2 regions of the Gordonia sp. CNJ-863 genome follow, and region 2 is predicted to be linked to the other one. Evidence: riboswitches for the same ligand, from Rfam matches in the RefSeq annotation. Region 2 holds a riboswitch; the other holds the start of a gene.
The links. Region 2 has a riboswitch for cyclic di-AMP ahead of BJF87_RS24170 (C40 family peptidase). Riboswitches for the same ligand answer to the same signal wherever they lie in the genome.
Positions count from the first base shown of each region.

Region 1: another riboswitch for cyclic di-AMP. It lies ahead of BJF87_RS05130 (transglycosylase family protein); the one in region 2 lies ahead of BJF87_RS24170 (C40 family peptidase).

Region 1 is NZ_MKKG01000009.1:62,477-70,186, reverse strand. It holds gene BJF87_RS05165 (protein kinase domain-containing protein) at 1-276, opposite strand, end outside; gene BJF87_RS05160 (hypothetical protein) at 365-595, shown strand; gene moaC (cyclic pyranopterin monophosphate synthase MoaC) at 601-1,137, shown strand; gene BJF87_RS05150 (molybdenum cofactor biosynthesis protein B) at 1,130-1,633, shown strand; gene BJF87_RS05145 (molybdenum cofactor biosynthesis protein MoaE) at 1,671-2,102, shown strand; gene BJF87_RS05140 (SDR family NAD(P)-dependent oxidoreductase) at 2,099-2,893, opposite strand; gene BJF87_RS05135 (helix-turn-helix transcriptional regulator) at 2,979-3,833, shown strand; gene BJF87_RS05130 (transglycosylase family protein) at 3,945-4,580, opposite strand; cyclic di-AMP (ydaO/yuaA leader) riboswitch at 4,587-4,784, opposite strand; gene BJF87_RS05125 (MoaD/ThiS family protein) at 5,041-5,289, opposite strand; gene moaA (GTP 3',8-cyclase MoaA) at 5,300-6,388, opposite strand; gene BJF87_RS05115 (flavin reductase family protein) at 6,402-6,947, opposite strand; gene BJF87_RS05110 (hypothetical protein) at 6,955-7,164, opposite strand; gene BJF87_RS05105 (cold-shock protein) at 7,406-7,710, shown strand, end outside.
Region 2 is NZ_MKKG01000088.1:78,619-86,328, reverse strand. It holds gene BJF87_RS24180 (hypothetical protein) at 1-839, opposite strand, end outside; partial or broken gene BJF87_RS24175 (NlpC/P60 family protein) at 849-1,897, opposite strand; gene BJF87_RS24170 (C40 family peptidase) at 2,065-2,745, opposite strand; cyclic di-AMP (ydaO/yuaA leader) riboswitch at 2,763-2,993, opposite strand; gene BJF87_RS24165 (hypothetical protein) at 3,101-3,331, opposite strand; gene BJF87_RS24160 (DEDD exonuclease domain-containing protein) at 3,665-5,530, shown strand; gene BJF87_RS24155 (Lrp/AsnC family transcriptional regulator) at 5,527-5,805, shown strand; gene trpD (anthranilate phosphoribosyltransferase) at 5,802-6,878, opposite strand; partial or broken gene BJF87_RS27050 (hypothetical protein) at 6,890-7,362, opposite strand; gene BJF87_RS24140 (heme-copper oxidase subunit III) at 7,531-7,710, shown strand, end outside.

The DNA.
Region 1 (7,710 bases), on a different contig from region 2:
GTCGAGGTAGGCCATGGTGAACCACGGGTCGTCGTCGGTGACGCCGTAGTGATAAATCGTGACGATGTTCGGGTGGTCGAGGGATGCCGCGGTCTGTGCCTCCCGGCTGAACCGGCGGACGAAATCCTCGTCGACGGTCTCGGCGACCGAGATGACCTTCAGTGCCTCGCGGCGTCGGAGTGGCCGGTTCTCCACCAGGTAGACCGTGCCCATGCCGCCCGTGCCCAGGCGGCTGATCACGCGGTAGCCGGCGACCTCTTCCGGGTGGTGGGCCATCAGCGCCTCCTGGTGGCGTGACCTGTGATGCGACGACGATAGCCCCGGTCCGGCCGCCATGCCCGGACACCGCACTTCTTTCATTCGAATGGCGTGGCACAATGCTCCCGTGGCAAACAACAGTGGTGACAAAGCCGACAAGAAGCACTACGTCGACAACGGCTGGCCGAAGGACGAGGACGGCAACCATCCCGACCACGCGGTCTCCGAGCTCGCGACGCACATCTCGGGTGCGCTGTCCCCGTTCGGTGACACCCAGTTCCCGCTCCCGGTCGACGACCTGCCGTTCGTGCAGTCGAAGACGGTCGTCAACCGCTGACGCCGATGCCGACCACCGGAACCAACAGCGGCGGGTCGGTATCTCCGAGGGAAGGTGCCGGCCGCCTGTCGCACATCGACAGCAGCGGCACGGCGCGCATGGTCGACGTCGGGCACAAGGCGCCGACGAAGCGTCGTGCGATCGCCGGCGGCACCTTTCACACCACGGCCGAGGTGATCGGTCTCCTCAGTGAGTCGAAGCTGCCCAAAGGCGATGTGCTGGCGACCGCCCGGATCGCCGGGATCATGGCGGCCAAGCGCACCGATGAGTTGATCCCGCTGTGCCATCAGCTGGCGTTGTCGTCGGTGGAGGTCGACTTCACCATCGGCACCGACTCCATCGACGTGACCGCGACCGTAGCCACCTCCGGCCAGACGGGCGTCGAGATGGAGGCACTGACCGCGGTCGCCGTCGCCGGGCTGACGCTGCACGACATGGTCAAGGCCGTGGACAAGCGTGCGCACATGGACGGCATCCGTCTGCTCGAGAAGACCGGCGGCAAATCCGGCGATTGGCTGCGGGACGACCCCGCCGATGGCTGAGAACCCCTCGCCCGACCCCGCGCGGCAACGCGTCGCGCAGATCGTCGTGGCCTCGACGCGGGCGAGCACCGGGGTCTATCCCGACCGCACCGGCCCGATCATCGAGGACTGGCTCGCCGAGCAGGGTTTCCGCGTCGCCGAACGCGATGTGGTGGCCGACGGTCCACCGGTGGGCGCCGCGATCCGCGCCGCTGTGTACGCCGGCGTCGACCTGGTGCTCACCACCGGCGGAACGGGTCTGTCACCCACCGACCGCACGCCCGAGGAGACGCGGCCGCTGCTCGACGTCGAGATCCCCGGCCTGGCCGACGCCATCCGCTCCGCCGGACTGCCCGACGTGCCGACCGCCGTGCTCTCGCGTGGCCTCGCCGGCGTCGCCGGGACCACACTGGTGGTCAACCTGCCCGGCTCGACCGGCGGCGTGCGGGACGGCCTGAGCGTCCTCTCCGGCGTCGTGCACCACGCCCTCGATCAGATCCGCGGCGGGGATCACTGATCGTCCCCCGATCACCGCGACAAGACAGGATCGACGAATGACCGTAGTCGTACACACCGCGGTGTCGGATAAGCCCATCGGGCTCGCCGACCACGAGGCGATGGTCGCCGACGCCTCGGACGGCAAGGCCGGCGCGATCGTCGGTTTCGCCGGGGCGGTCCGCGATCACGACGGCGGCCGGACCGTCGCCGAACTGGACTACTCCGCCCATCCGACGGCGCCGAAGGTGCTCGCCGAGGTCGTCGAAGAGGTGTCGGCGGTCGACGGAGTCCGCGCGGTCGCCGTCTCGCATCGCGTCGGAGAGCTCGAGATCGGTGATGTCGCCTTCGTGGTCGCCGTCGCCGCCGACCATCGTCGCGCGGCCTTCGAGACGTGCGCGCGGCTCGTCGACGAGGTGAAGGCGCGCCTGCCGGTCTGGAAGCACCAGTACTACGACGACGGCACCGAGGAGTGGATCAACTCGGCTTAGGCCCCGGCGCCACCGTCGACGGGCACGATCGCGCCGGTGACGAACGAGGCGCGGTCGCTGAGCAGGAATGCGGCCACCTCGGCGATCTCCCGCGGAGCGGCCATCCGGCCGAGCGGGGTGGTGTCGCTGATCCATCGGGTGACGCCCGGGCTGGCCGCCTCCCACTCGTCGATCATCTCGGTGGCGGTGCCGCCGGGCGTGAGTCCGTTGACGCGGATACCGTCGCGGGCCCAGCTGACGGCCGCGGTCTCGGTGATGCTGTTCAGCGCGCGCTTCATCGCGCCGTAGGCGGGAAGGTCGGGGTTGGCGCGTCGTGCCCCGATGCTCGAGGTGTTCACGATCGCGCCGCCGCCGTTGCGCCGCATCAGCGCCGCCTGGGCGTTCATCGCGATCCAGTGCGCGCGGAAGTTCACCGTGAACTGCCGCTCGATGTCGGTTTCCGTGGTGTTCTGCAGCGGACCGGGTTCCTCCTGGACGACGGCGCCGTTGTTGAACGCGCCGTCGAGGCGGCCGTGGAGCTCCCCGGCGCGGGCGACCGCGGCGTGCACACTCGCATCGTCGGCCAGGTCGAGGGCGACCGCGTGAGCGGTGCCGCCCGTCTGCCGGATGTCGTCGACGATTCGATCGAGGGCGTCGACGCCGCGTGCGCAGAGCACGACCGAGGCGCCTTCATCGGCGAAAAGATGCGCGGCAGCCGCGCCGATCCCGCGGCTGGCGCCGCTGATGAAGATGACCTTGCCGGTGAGCAGGCCGGTGGACGGGGTGGACCGGGTGTCGGTGTTGTGGGTCATGACCCCAGCGTTGCTGCGGCCGCCGAGCTCATTCAGGCACAGGCTGTACTACTCTCCGCCGGCCGATTGCACGCACACTCGACGTATGGACAAGCACGGACTCGCCTCGTTTCTGCGGAGTCGACGTGAGCGTTTGCAGCCGGAGGACGTCGGTCTGCCGGCCGGTACCCGGCGTCGGACTCCCGGGCTCAGGCGGGAGGAGGTCGCGGTGCTCGCGCACATCTCGACCGAGTACTACGTGCGGCTCGAGCAGGGCCGCGCGCCCCGGCCGTCGGCGGAGGTACTCGTCGGCATCGCCGGTGCGCTGCTGCTCACCGATGAGGAGTCCGATCACCTGCACATGCTCGCCGGGACAGCCCCACCCCGGACCGCCCTCCACCGGCGTGATGTGCGTCCGAGCATCGTCGCACTGCTGGACCGCATGCCGCAGACCGCGGGATTCGTGATGTCGGCGATCTTCGAGGTTCTCGCGTGGAACGACCTGGCCGCCGCGCTCATGGAGGATTTCGCCGAACTCGGCCCGGACGAACGGAATCTCGCGCGTCGCGCGTTCCTCGGGGACGGCGCATCGGCAGCGCTGTACGGAATCTCCGACGGCGCGGAGTTCCGGCATCACGTCGTCGCCAGGTTGCGGCTCGCGTCGACCCGCTATCCGTCGGACCCGGCGGTCGTCGGTCTCGTCGAGGACCTCCGGGCGGGCAGCGAACAGTTCGCGCGGCTGTGGGACCAGCACGACGTCGCGGCCGCGCCGACGCTCCGGAAGAGTCTGCAGCATCCGGTCGTCGGGAAGATCACGGTCGACTGCGATTCGCTGGAGCTCGCCGAACGGGACCAGCACCTGGTTCTCTACAGTGCGCCGGCGGGTTCGGCGGACGCCGAGGCACTCGCTCTACTGCAGATTCTGGGATCCGACGCTGCGGGGTTGTCGGAAACCAGCTGAGAATTGGAAAAGGGCCCCGCACGGATCAGTCATCGTGCGGGGCCCTTCGTCTGGGTCCCTCTGTGCGCTGCGGATTGTGTCCGAGCTGCTACAGGTAAGGGTTGCTACTCGTCAGGGGTTGGGCAGCAGGTGCTTGTTGTCGTTGAACATCTTGATCTGATCGGGGCTCAGCGAGACACCGCTGTTCTTGGCCGCGTTCCAGAGGTTCTCGACCTCGGGGCTCACACCGGCATCGGTGAGAACCGAGGTGACCTGCTTGGCGACGTCGTCGGTGGTCCTGGCCTCAGGGGCCTTGACGAGGCTGAAGCTGCCGTTGCCGTCCTGGAGCTTCTTGACGATCGGGGCCGGGACATCGCTCGGCGCGGTGCGCGGGGTGTGGCCCGACAGGCCGACGCCACAGGTGGGCCATGCGCCCTTGCCCTGCGAGGCGAGCACGCGCTCGGCGACGACGATCTGCTCCTCGCGGGTGGCCTGCTCGGCGGTCGGGGCGAACTCGCCGCCGCCGTGGCCGCTCCAGGTGCTCGGCGAGAACTGCAGGCCGCCGTGGTAGCCGTTGCCGGTGTTGATGGCCCAGTTACCGCCGGACTCGCACTGGGCGACCTGGTTCCACTCGGCGTCGGTCGCGGCATTCGCGGTACCGGTGCCCAGGAGTGCGGCTCCGCCACCGAGGACGGCGCCGGTGAGGGCGACCTTGGTGATGGTCTTGGTGGTCGAGTTGGTCGTCTGCTTGCGGTGACGTCCGGACATAGATCGAATTCCTCTCTCCACGCGCCTACGAAGTCAGCTGTCGGGTTCGAGCGAGAGGCTGCTCGGCCCCAGTGCGTCACCATGATTTGTTAACCACGGTTCTGCGCCTGGGACTTAACCCCGAGGACACCGTGTGTGGTGCCCGGTCTCAGGGGATGAGGTTGGGTCCCCCGTCCTCGCTCCTAGATTTCGTGCGGTCGTTCCCACCGGCGGAGCGAGGCTCGGCGCGGCCGGCGGGACGTATGTTCTGTTTCCTTACCGTGACCTTCGAGAAGGTCGCTTCGTACAGTACGTCCTTCGATCGGCCGATTCACCTGCTTGTCCACAACTTATTTTTTCTCCAGAACCTGGTCTCCCGACCAACTTTCGGCGTCCTCGCAGTTCATCGCGCCGGATGCGGTCCCGTGGCCATCTCGTTACCGCTCCGTTATGTGAGAAAGGTCACAGGGCGGCTGTGGTGTCAACCACCGGCGAACGGGGGGAGGACGTCGAGTGTCGAGCAGATGCCGAGCTGTAGTGAACGGTCAGTGAAGGCCGTTTCGTCGCGGAGGTAGGAACACCGCTCGAGGACCGTCGCCAATTCGGGGTTGCCGGCGGACAGCGTCGACTCGAGGTCTCCGAGGGTGGCCGCGGGCTCGATGTCGACGACGCGCGACTCGGTGCCGGCGGCGGCGCGAGCAGCGGCGAAGAAGCGGACGGTGAGGTTCATCGGGGCGAGCCTATCCGCCGATGGCGGACATGGGCCGCGTCGGCTGCACGAAGCCGGCCGCGTTCACCTCGTGTCCGGGAGCCTTCTGCCACATGTCGGTGCGCCACAGCGCCGCGATGGCGGCGTCGACCTCGTCGTCGGGCAGCGTGCGCAGCACAGCGCGCAGATCGGTCTCCGACGACGCGAACAGGCAGTTGCGCAGCGACCCGTCGGCGGTGAGCCGGGTGCGGTCGCAGTCGCCGCAGAACGGGCGGGTGACCGAGGCGATCACCCCGACCTTGGCCGGGCCCCGTGACGTCCGATGGCCGTCGACGATCCAGGTGGCCGCCGGGGCGCTGCCGCGCGGTGCCGGATCGGGCAGCAGATCGAACCGTGTGCGAAGCGTCGCCAGGATCTCGTCGGCGGTCACCATCCGGGCCCGTTGCCAGGCGTGGTCGGCGTCGAGGGGCATCTGTTCGATGATGCGGAGTTCGTAGCCCTGTTCCAGGCAGTAGGCGAGCAGGTCGGGGATGGCGTCGAGGTCGGCGCGGTCGGGGAGCACGGCGTTGACCTTGACGGGGTCGAGACCCGCGCGTTTGGCGGCGGCGAGACCGGCCAACACGTCGTCGAGCCGATCGCGCCGGGTGATCTGGGCGAACCGTTCCCGGTCGACGGTGTCGAGGGAGATGTTGATGCGGCTGAGCCCGGCGGCGACGAGACCGTCGATCCGCCGCGTGAGACCCAGACCGTTGGTGGTGATCGCGATCTCGGGTCGCCGGGGCAGGGCGGCGACGGCGCCGATGACCTGCTCGAGGTCGCGGCGCAGCAGGGGCTCCCCGCCGGTGAAGCGGATGCGTTCTATCCCCAGATCCCGGACCGCGACCGTCAGCACACGGATCAGTTCGTCGGCGCTCAGCACCGCGTCGTTGGGCATCCAGTCGAGTCCCTCGGCCGGCATGCAGTAGGTACAGCGCAGATTGCATCGGTCGGTCACCGAGACCCGCAGGTCCTTCGCGACCCGCCCGAACGTGTCGCGCAGGGGTCCCTGCGTGGGCACGTCCGATGGTGCCGCGGCCGTCATCGACCGTGGCGTGGGGATCCCGAGGCCGACCGTGCTCATGCTGTCCTGCAGATCACGTGGCGTTCGGGTCTTTACGGGCCTCGAGAGCACGGAAGGTGCTGGCGTGGAACACAAGCGGCTCGACGCCGGGATCGGCGCGCAGGGTGCTGATCTCCAGCAGCACGACGGTGTGGTCGCCGGCCTGGATCTCGTTGTGGATGGTGCACGACAGATGGGCGGCGGCGTTCGGGACGAAGACGGCCCCGGCGTCGGTGCGCAGCGGTGTGATGCCGTCGAAACGGCGCTCCGACGGACCGGCGAGCTGTTTGCAGACGTCGGTCTGGTCGCCGGCGAAGACGCTGACCCCGATGGCCGGCGCGGTACGGATCTGCGGCCACGTCGTCGACGTGTTCTGAACGCACACCGACACCAGCGGAGGGTCGAGGGAGACGGTGGTGAAAGAACTCGCCGCCATTCCGATCAGCGTGGTCGAATCTCCCTCACCCTGTAGGCAACACACCGCGACGACGCCGCTGGGGAAGCAGCTGAACGCTGCCCGGAGAGCCTTGGCGTCGGAGACGGGGGCGAGGTCTGGGGTGGTGTCGATGGTCGCTGTCACGGGGTCCTCACCTGGCTCGGCGTCCGGCACGGAGTGCGTACACCAGGCCGAGGAGAAAACCCAGGGGTGCGCACATGGTCAGCAGGTAGACGAAGGTCGGTGCCGTGTCGCCGTCGGTGACCAGCGGGGTCACGAACAAGGCCACGAGGGCGATGAGTCCGATCGCGAAGATCACCATGGCCACCTGCAGCAGCCGCGGGGACGTCGTCTTCTGCATGCCGTCTACGGTAGTGCACTCTCCGGGAGGGCGACGTCGCGCAAGGGTGTGACGGGTTGGGCTGAGGTAATGGTGTGACCGCGGGGTGGGGTGTTGGCTACCATGGGGCGCAGCAGGCGCCTTGCATCCGTCTGGGCCCATACGGACTTTCCGCCGTGGGTCGTGTGATGGGTGACGGCGTCTTTTGTTGTGACAGGCAGATCCGCAAGAGATCTACGACGTACAGATGAGGGTGAGCACAGTGCCGACCGGCAAGGTGAAGTGGTACGACGCGGACAAGGGCTTCGGCTTCCTCGCTCAGGAGAGCGGTGAGGACGTCTACGTCCGTTCGTCCGCCCTGCCCGAAGGGGTGGAGGCCCTCAAGCCGGGGCAGCGGGTGGAGTTCGGCATGGCCGCCGGTCGCCGCGGGCCGCAGGCACTGAGCGTCAAGGTTCTCGAACCCGCGCCGAGCGTGTCCAAGAACGTGCGCGAGGCCGCCCGCAAGGACACCAAGCGGCACACCCCCGATGAACTGCACGGCATGGTCGCCGATCTGATCACCCTGCT
Region 2 (7,710 bases):
ACCAGGGCGGCGAACTCGTCCTGGTCGGAGGTGGTCACGAGCACGGCGCGCCGATCCCAGGACTCTCCCCAGAAAGCGGTCACCGCGTCGACGGCGTCGGGCAGCAGCTTGCGCAGGTTCGCCGAAGCCGGGCTGGTGCGGAGATAGCGGGCGATCACCGACGTCCCGCCGGCGGTGGCGGCGTCGGAGACAGACAGTCCGGGCAGTTCCCACAGCTGGGGCGGGGTCGGCTCCCCGCCGAGTGCCCCCGTGTCGCCGACGAGCTTCCACTCGTCGCCGTAGCGGGCGACCACGAACTGGGTCGTCACGACGACCTCGGGTTCGTCGACACCGGGTGCGCGTTCACCACCGAGGGCGTAGCGCAGCTCCACCGGCGCCACCCAGGCGTCCGAACTGCCGTTCGCGTCGAGAAGGCCTTGGACTTCGGCGGGTACCAGTGCCTCGGCCTCCTCCGTGGGGGCCAGCTGGTAGCGGAAACGGGCGAACTGCAACCGACCGTCGGAGTCTCCGCGGACAAACTGCCGGGGACGGAAGTTCTCCGCCGCGGTGACCCAGCGATTCTCGAACGCCGGGGTCGCCGCCTCGTCGAGCAGCGACCCGATCTTCTGCACCTCCCCGGAGGTGATCGTCGCGGTGAGGTCGTCCAGCAGGCGCGTCACGCCCTCGGCACGCTGTTGTTCGTAGGGATTGGCCGGGGTCGACGTCGTCGAGGGGCTGCCACGGGAGATCGACCCGTCGGCCGCGGACGGCTCCTGGCCGCCGCATCCGGTGGTCACACCGATGAGCAGCACGACCGCGGACGCGAGCGTCGGGCGCCAACGCCCGCGGAGTGAAACCACCAGTGGAGTCTAGAACCGACGGCCGGAGTTGAACGGACCGGCCTCGTCGAGCGGGACGACCTTGACCGGGACACCGAAGGTCGAGGCGTGGATGACGTATCCGTCACCGACGTACATCCCGACGTGGTGGGCGTCCGGGTAGTAGATGACCAGGTCGCCGGCCTTGAGGTCCTCGCGGGACACCGGCTGACCGCCGGCCAACTGCGCCTCACTCGACCGCGGGAGGGTCTTGCCGGCCTGCTTGTAGGCCCACACCATCAGACCCGAGCAGTCGAACGAGCTCGGGCCGGTCGCGCCCCACACGTAGGGATCGCCGATGCGCGTCAGCGCGGCTTGGACCGCGACGAGTGCGGCGGCGGTGCCCTTGGGGACGATCCGCGGGTCGAAGTCGAACTTCGGGCCGAGGAGGGCGGCGAGCTGCTTGCCGGTCATCGACTGGTAGATCGCGCGGATCTGGATCGCCTGCATCTGCAGGTCGGCCTGCTTGGTCTGGAGGTCTCCGCGGACCCGTTCGGCGCGCGAGACGGCCTCCGACGCCGCGAGTGCGGTCTGGTCGGCGTCCTTCTTGGCGGCCGCGGTGCGGGCACGGACCTTCTTGATGGCGGTCAGGTCGGAAGCGGCCTGCCGCGAGATCATGTCGAGTCCCGACATCTGGTCGAGCAGCGCCTGGGGCGAGTCGCTGACCATCACCGCGTAGAGACCGCTGACGCGGGCGCCTGGTAGCTGGCGCGCACGATGGCGTCGACCCTGGCCTGGTAGGAGGCGAGCTGCTCACGGCTGATGTCGAGTTTGCGCTGGGCGTCGGCCGCGGCCCGCTTGGCCTGCGCAACGACCGAGCGCTGCTTGTCGTACTCGATCTTGGCGTTGTGCATCGCCTCGGTGGTCTTCTCGGCCTCGGTGCCGAGCTGTTTGTATCGATCGAGAAGCTGGTCCGCCGATCGCGCGGGCGCGGCCTGGGCCTGCCCGACGCCGCCGGTCGTCAGCGGGACGACGGTCACGATCGCCGCCAGCAGACACAAGGCGAGCATCATCGGGCCCGATCGAGCGCGCAGACGCATCGCGTTCACTAGTCCCTCCCCGGAAAGCACGGTCCAGTCACTCCTCTACCGCTTCGTTCCTCCCCCGCGGACCACCCTAAGTTCCCCCGATGGCCCCCGAGACTGGATCGGGCGGATCGCACAAAGCTCGCGACCCGCCCTCTCCTGATGCTCTTGTTCAGTTGGTCTCAGTACCGCCGGATACCGGTGAGCTGCCATTCCTTGACCGCGTCACGCTTCACGGGCGTGCCGTAGGTCGAGGAGTGGACGAACTGTCCGTTTCCGACGTAGATGCCGGCATGGCCGCCACCGTTGAAGATCATCACGTCGCCCGGCTTGGCCTCGCTGTAGGAGACCGCGCGCCCGCCACCGAGCTGGCCGTAGCTGTCACGGGGGATGTTCTTGCCGGCCTGCTTGTAGGACCAGTAGACGAGACCCGAACAGTCGAAGGCGTTGGGGCCGGCCGAACCGTACGAGTACGGCGAGCCGATCTTGCTCTCCGCAGCCTTGACGGCCTTCTGGCCGGCGGTCAGCTGAGGCTGCCCGAGGGGGGCGCCACCATGCGGACGGAACTGCTGCGGGATCTGGTTCTGACCGATACCCGGGATGGTGAACTGGCCGACGTTGGGGATCTCGACCGTGGCAGCCGGCGACTTCGCGACGGGCTTGGGTGCCGGGGCCGCTTCCGGGGCCTTCTGCTCACCGGGCAGTGCCGGGATCTCGAAGGTACCGAGCGGGGTGTGGACCGGGGCTGCAAGAGCAGGGCCGGCCGCGGCAGCGAGCGAACCGAGCGTGATCGATCCAGCGATCACCGCCTTCTTGGCAACCGTGCTCCCACGATTGGGCTGTTCCAAACGATGTTTGGCCACGAAGCGAGTTCTCCTTCAGTTTCTCCCTGTACCGCCGACCGAGTTAGCTGTCGGGTTCGGGCCGGAAGAGTGGCCCTACGCGTTTTCGGCACAGCCGTATCCCAGAAGGACACGTTTGCGCGTTGACGCGATTCACCCCGATCGGGACAGTCTCAGCTGGTCGTGTCAGTACCGACATCCCTGGCCGCGCTGCCCGAAGTAAGTGGTTCCCCGGTTCGCCCGTGAGGGCGATTGAGCGGTGACTTGTGCGGACCACTTCTGTTGAAGCGGGACGCTCCGCAAAGGTCTCAGAAAGGTTACGAAATCGTCGGCGCTGTGTCCACTAGGCACCAGACACGCAGTTCGCCACCGCTTCTCAGCCCGCCCGGAGTTCGGTCGACGAGATGACGCGAAATGGCTTCTGACGTGCAGTTTTCTCGGTTCTTGCAGATCGTGCAGCGGCACTGGTGACCATTGCAGCCGACTGGAACACATCGATCGCGAGGTCCAGTTCCGCATCGTCGTCGAGGGCCTGCACCGTTACCGAAGCTCCACCTTCAACGGGTGCATCGTCCCAGTTCGGGCCACCGAAAAGCACGGTCATCATGCACCCGTCACAGGCGACGGGGCGGGCCGGGCAGGTTGCGCAGTCGACATGCATCGTGTGATCTCCATCTCATCTGGCCGTCGGAGGCGTTTGAACTCCGGATCGGGCGGGTCACGGCGGGCGATTTCGGCGCCGTCGGCGTCGATCTCTCACTTCGAGATGGAGACTAGGGACCACCACCGACAAACTCGCTCGCACAGTGTTCGACACATGCGTCACACGAGTAACAGGTGACATCGGCGTACGTCCCCGCCGCGGCCCCGGGACCGAAACGGAACGAACGATCGGGGTGTCACATCCGCCGTGTCGGTGCGTCGAACTAATGTTCGCCTCGTGACGCGCAGGGATGGTGGCGGTGCAGCCGCAGGACAGGTGATCTCGGGACAGCTGACCTTCGCGGATCTCGAGGCCGCCGACCAGGCCACCGGCGGCGACGCCATGTCGAGCGAGTTCAGCGATCGCGCTCTGTTCGACACCACGCTCGTCGTCGTCGACCTCGAGACCACCGGCTCGAATCCCGCAGGCGACCGCATCACCGAGATCGGCGCGGTGAAGATCCGCGGCGGCGAGGTGATCGGCGAGTTCGCCACCCTCGTCGATCCCGGCCGGCCCATCCCTCCGCAGATCGTCACGCTCACGGGGATCACGACGGCGATGGTCACCGACGCCCCCCGGATCGAATCTGTGCTGCCCTCGTTCCTCGAGTTCGCCCGCGGCGCGATCCTGGTCGCCCACAACGCGCGCTTCGACATGGGGTTCCTGCGGCAGAACGCCCTCCGGCTCCACCTGGACTGGCCGTTCAGCCTCAGCCTCTGCACCGTGACGATGGCCCGTCGCATCCTGCCCCGCGACGAGGCGCCCACGGTCAAGCTGAGCGCCCTCGCCGAACTCTTCGACGTCTCGGTCCGTCCGACCCACCGGGCCCTGGACGACGCCCGCGCCACCGTCGAGGTCTTCCACCGTCTCCTCGAACGCGTCGGGAATCAGGGCATCTCGACGGTCGGGGAACTCACCTCATATCTGCCGCGCACCGATCCGCGCCTGCGGGCCAAACGTCAGATGGCCGACCGTGTGCCCGCGCGGCCGGGCGTCTATCTCTTCCGCGGACCGTCGAACGAGGTCCTCTATGTCGGCACCGCGGTGGACCTCCGACGCCGCGTCCGTTCCTATTTCTCCGGCAGCGATCCCCGACGCCGCATCACCGAGATGGTCCTGCTGGCCGAGCGCGTCGACGTCGTCGAGTGTTCTCACGCGCTCGAGGCGGCCGTCCGCGAGCTGCGATTGCTCGCTGCCCACGCGCCGGCCTACAACCGGCGTTCGACGCAGCCCCACAAGGGATGGTGGGTGACGCTCACCGAGGAGCGCTTCCCGCGCCTCAAGGTGAGCCGCACGCCCACCGACGAATCCATCGGTCCGGTGGGCAACCGCAACAACGCGGCGACAGTGGCCGACGTGATCGCCGCGGCCGCCGGACTGCGCACGTGCACCAAGCGCCTCGGCGCCACCGGGTACCACTGGTGCCCCACTCCCGATGGCGTCCGTCAGCCCGGGGGATGCCATGCCGCCGCGGCGCAACCCCAGACCGTCCCGGATTACCTGCCGCGCGTGACCGCGGCCCGCCGGCTGATGCGCGGCGAGACCGACGACCTCCTCGACGAGCTGACCGCGCGCCTCGCCGAACTCTCCGAGGCGCAGATGTTCGAGACCGCCGCCCGCCATCGCGACCGGCTCGCGCTGACCATCGACGCCCTGGCGCGGTGTCAGCGGCTGGCCGCACTGTGCGCGATCGCCGAAATCGTCGTCGCCCGTCCCGATGAGGAGCGCGGCTGGCATTTCGCCGTCGTCCGTCACGGACGGCTCGCGGCGGCCGGGCGTGCACGGCGGGGCGTCTCCCCCATGCCGGTCGTCGACGCTCTCGTCGCCGCCGCCGAGACGGTCATCCCCGAGCCCGGGCCGCTGCGCGGAGCCCCGGCCGAGGAGGTCGCACTGATCTATCGGTGGATGACCGAACCCGGGGCCCGCATCGTGTCCACCACTGATCCCGTGGCACTCCCGGCGGGTTGCGCCGAACGCCGGCGCGGCTGGTCACAATCCGCGCGAGACGCCCGCTCCGACGCCCGCGCCGTTGTGCACCGGACACCACGGGCGGCGCAGCGCTCGCCGATCCGCGAGCTCGTGGCCACTAGGCTTGCGCCATGATCACTGCCATCGTCCTCATCCAGGCCGACATCCACCAGATCCCGGAGACCGCTCAGGCCGTGGCCGACATCGCCGGCGTCGAAGAGGTGTACTCCTGCGCGGGCGACGTCGACCTCATCGCGAAGATCCGCGTCCGCGATCACGAGCACATCGCATCCGTGGTGACCGGGCAGATCAACCGACTGCCCGGAGTGCTCAAGTCCGCCACCCACATCGCGTTCCGCAGCTACTCCAGCTCGGACGTGGAGGGTGGCTTCTCGATCGGCGAGAACTAACCGCGGGCGGCCGCCCCCAGCTGAGTGCTGAGCGCGGCCCATCGGTCGAGCAGCGCCGCCGCCGCACCCGAGTCGATGGCGTCGGCGGCGCGATCCTTGGCGGCGCCGAGCGCCTCGGTCAGCTCGACCGAGGTCATCGGGCCCTGCTGTTCGAACGCCACGATCGCGCCGGCGGAGTTCAGCAACACCGCGTCGCGTACGGGACCTGTTGTCCCCGAGAACAATTCGCGCGCGATAGCAGCGTTCGCGACCGCATCGCCGCCCTGCAGCGCGGACAGCTCCACGCGAGCGATGCCGAGATCGGCCGGGTCGATGCTGAGCTGGGACACCTGGCCGCCGACGACCTGCCACACCGTCGAGGTGGTGGTCGTGGTGAGTTCGTCGAGGCCGTCGTCGCCGCGCACCACCAGAGCCGAGCCGCCGCGATCGGCGAACGCGCTGGCGAGAACCGGGGCGAGGTCGGCGAAGGCGCAGCCGATGAGGCCGGAGGTGGGCCGGGCCGGATTCGTCAGCGGTCCGAGCACGTTGAACACGGTCGGGATGCCGATCTCCTTGCGCGGCGGCCCCGTGAACCGGAAGGCCGGGTGGAACACCGGCGCGAAGCAGAACCCGATGCCCAGTTCCTCCACACACTGCGCGACCGCGTCGGCCGACAGGGTGATGTCCACCCCGAGCGCCTCGAGTACGTCGGCACCGCCGCTCTTCGACGACGCCGCGCGGTTCCCGTGCTTCACGACCGGGACTCCGGCGGCCGCGATCACGATCGAGGTCATCGTGGAGATGTTGACGGTGTGCGACCGGTCGCCGCCGGTGCCGACCACGTCGACCGCCGGACGGCTCACCTCGACGAGCGTCGCATGGTCGAGCATCGCCTGCGCCAGCCCGACGAGTTCGCCGGGCGCCGCGCCCTTCATCTTCACGCCGACACCGAAGGCGGCGATCTGGGCGCCGCTGGCGCTGTCGGTCATGATCTCGTTCATCGCCCACCCCGCCTCTTCGGCGGACAGGTCGATGCGATCGGTGATCTTGCCGAGGATCTGCGGCCAGGTGAAGGCAGACTGTGCGGTACTCACAGGCAGAGAGCCTAGTGCCCCGCCCCGCCCGGCGGACGCTGCAGTACGGACCATCGTCGTGCGATTCCGCCGTGGCGGGAGCCTGGGACAGATGCATGGCGTCGAGCAACTGGACCCGCGCCAAGACGAGAACCTCGAGCCGATCGTCGACGGTCTGCGGCCGCGGCCCCCAACGCTCGTCGTCGACCACCTCGTACCCGTCGAGAGCGGCCACCGCGGCGGCGTCGGCGAGCCGATCCGCGGGCACCTCCAGATCGTGGCGGAGGATGACCTCTTCCTCGGCCCGCCACGACGACGCGTCGAGGGCCGTCGACGAGGCGATCGCGTCGTCGTCCGAGCCGGCGACGACCACCACGTCGTCGGCGAGCCCGAGCGGGCCGGTGCCGCCACCGCCCCGCAGCCGGGATCGCAGGCGCGCCAGGCGACCCCGGGCGACGACCCGCCCGTTGAGGTCGCGGGGACCGGAGGAATCCGAACTCGACATGAACTCACCGTAGCCACCGCGTCATGGACGGGAACAGAGCGTCGGAGAGGGTGTGCGGACACGCCGGAGACGACATGACATGGCCCCCGACCTGCAGCGGAATAAAAAGGCGAACCCAATATCCGACCCGGGTGGCCACCGCTTACTACGAACCGTCATACTTCACATGTGACAAGCGCTGTAGGTACCTCAGGGACTGCGATAACCTCGCGCGTGCACTCGCTGAACCGGCCCAACATGGTCAGCGTCGGCACGATCGTCTGGCTGTCCAGTGAGCTCATGTTCTTCGCTGGCCTCTTCGCGATGTACTTCGTCGCCCGGGCCAACTCCGCCGTCGGGTGGCCGCCG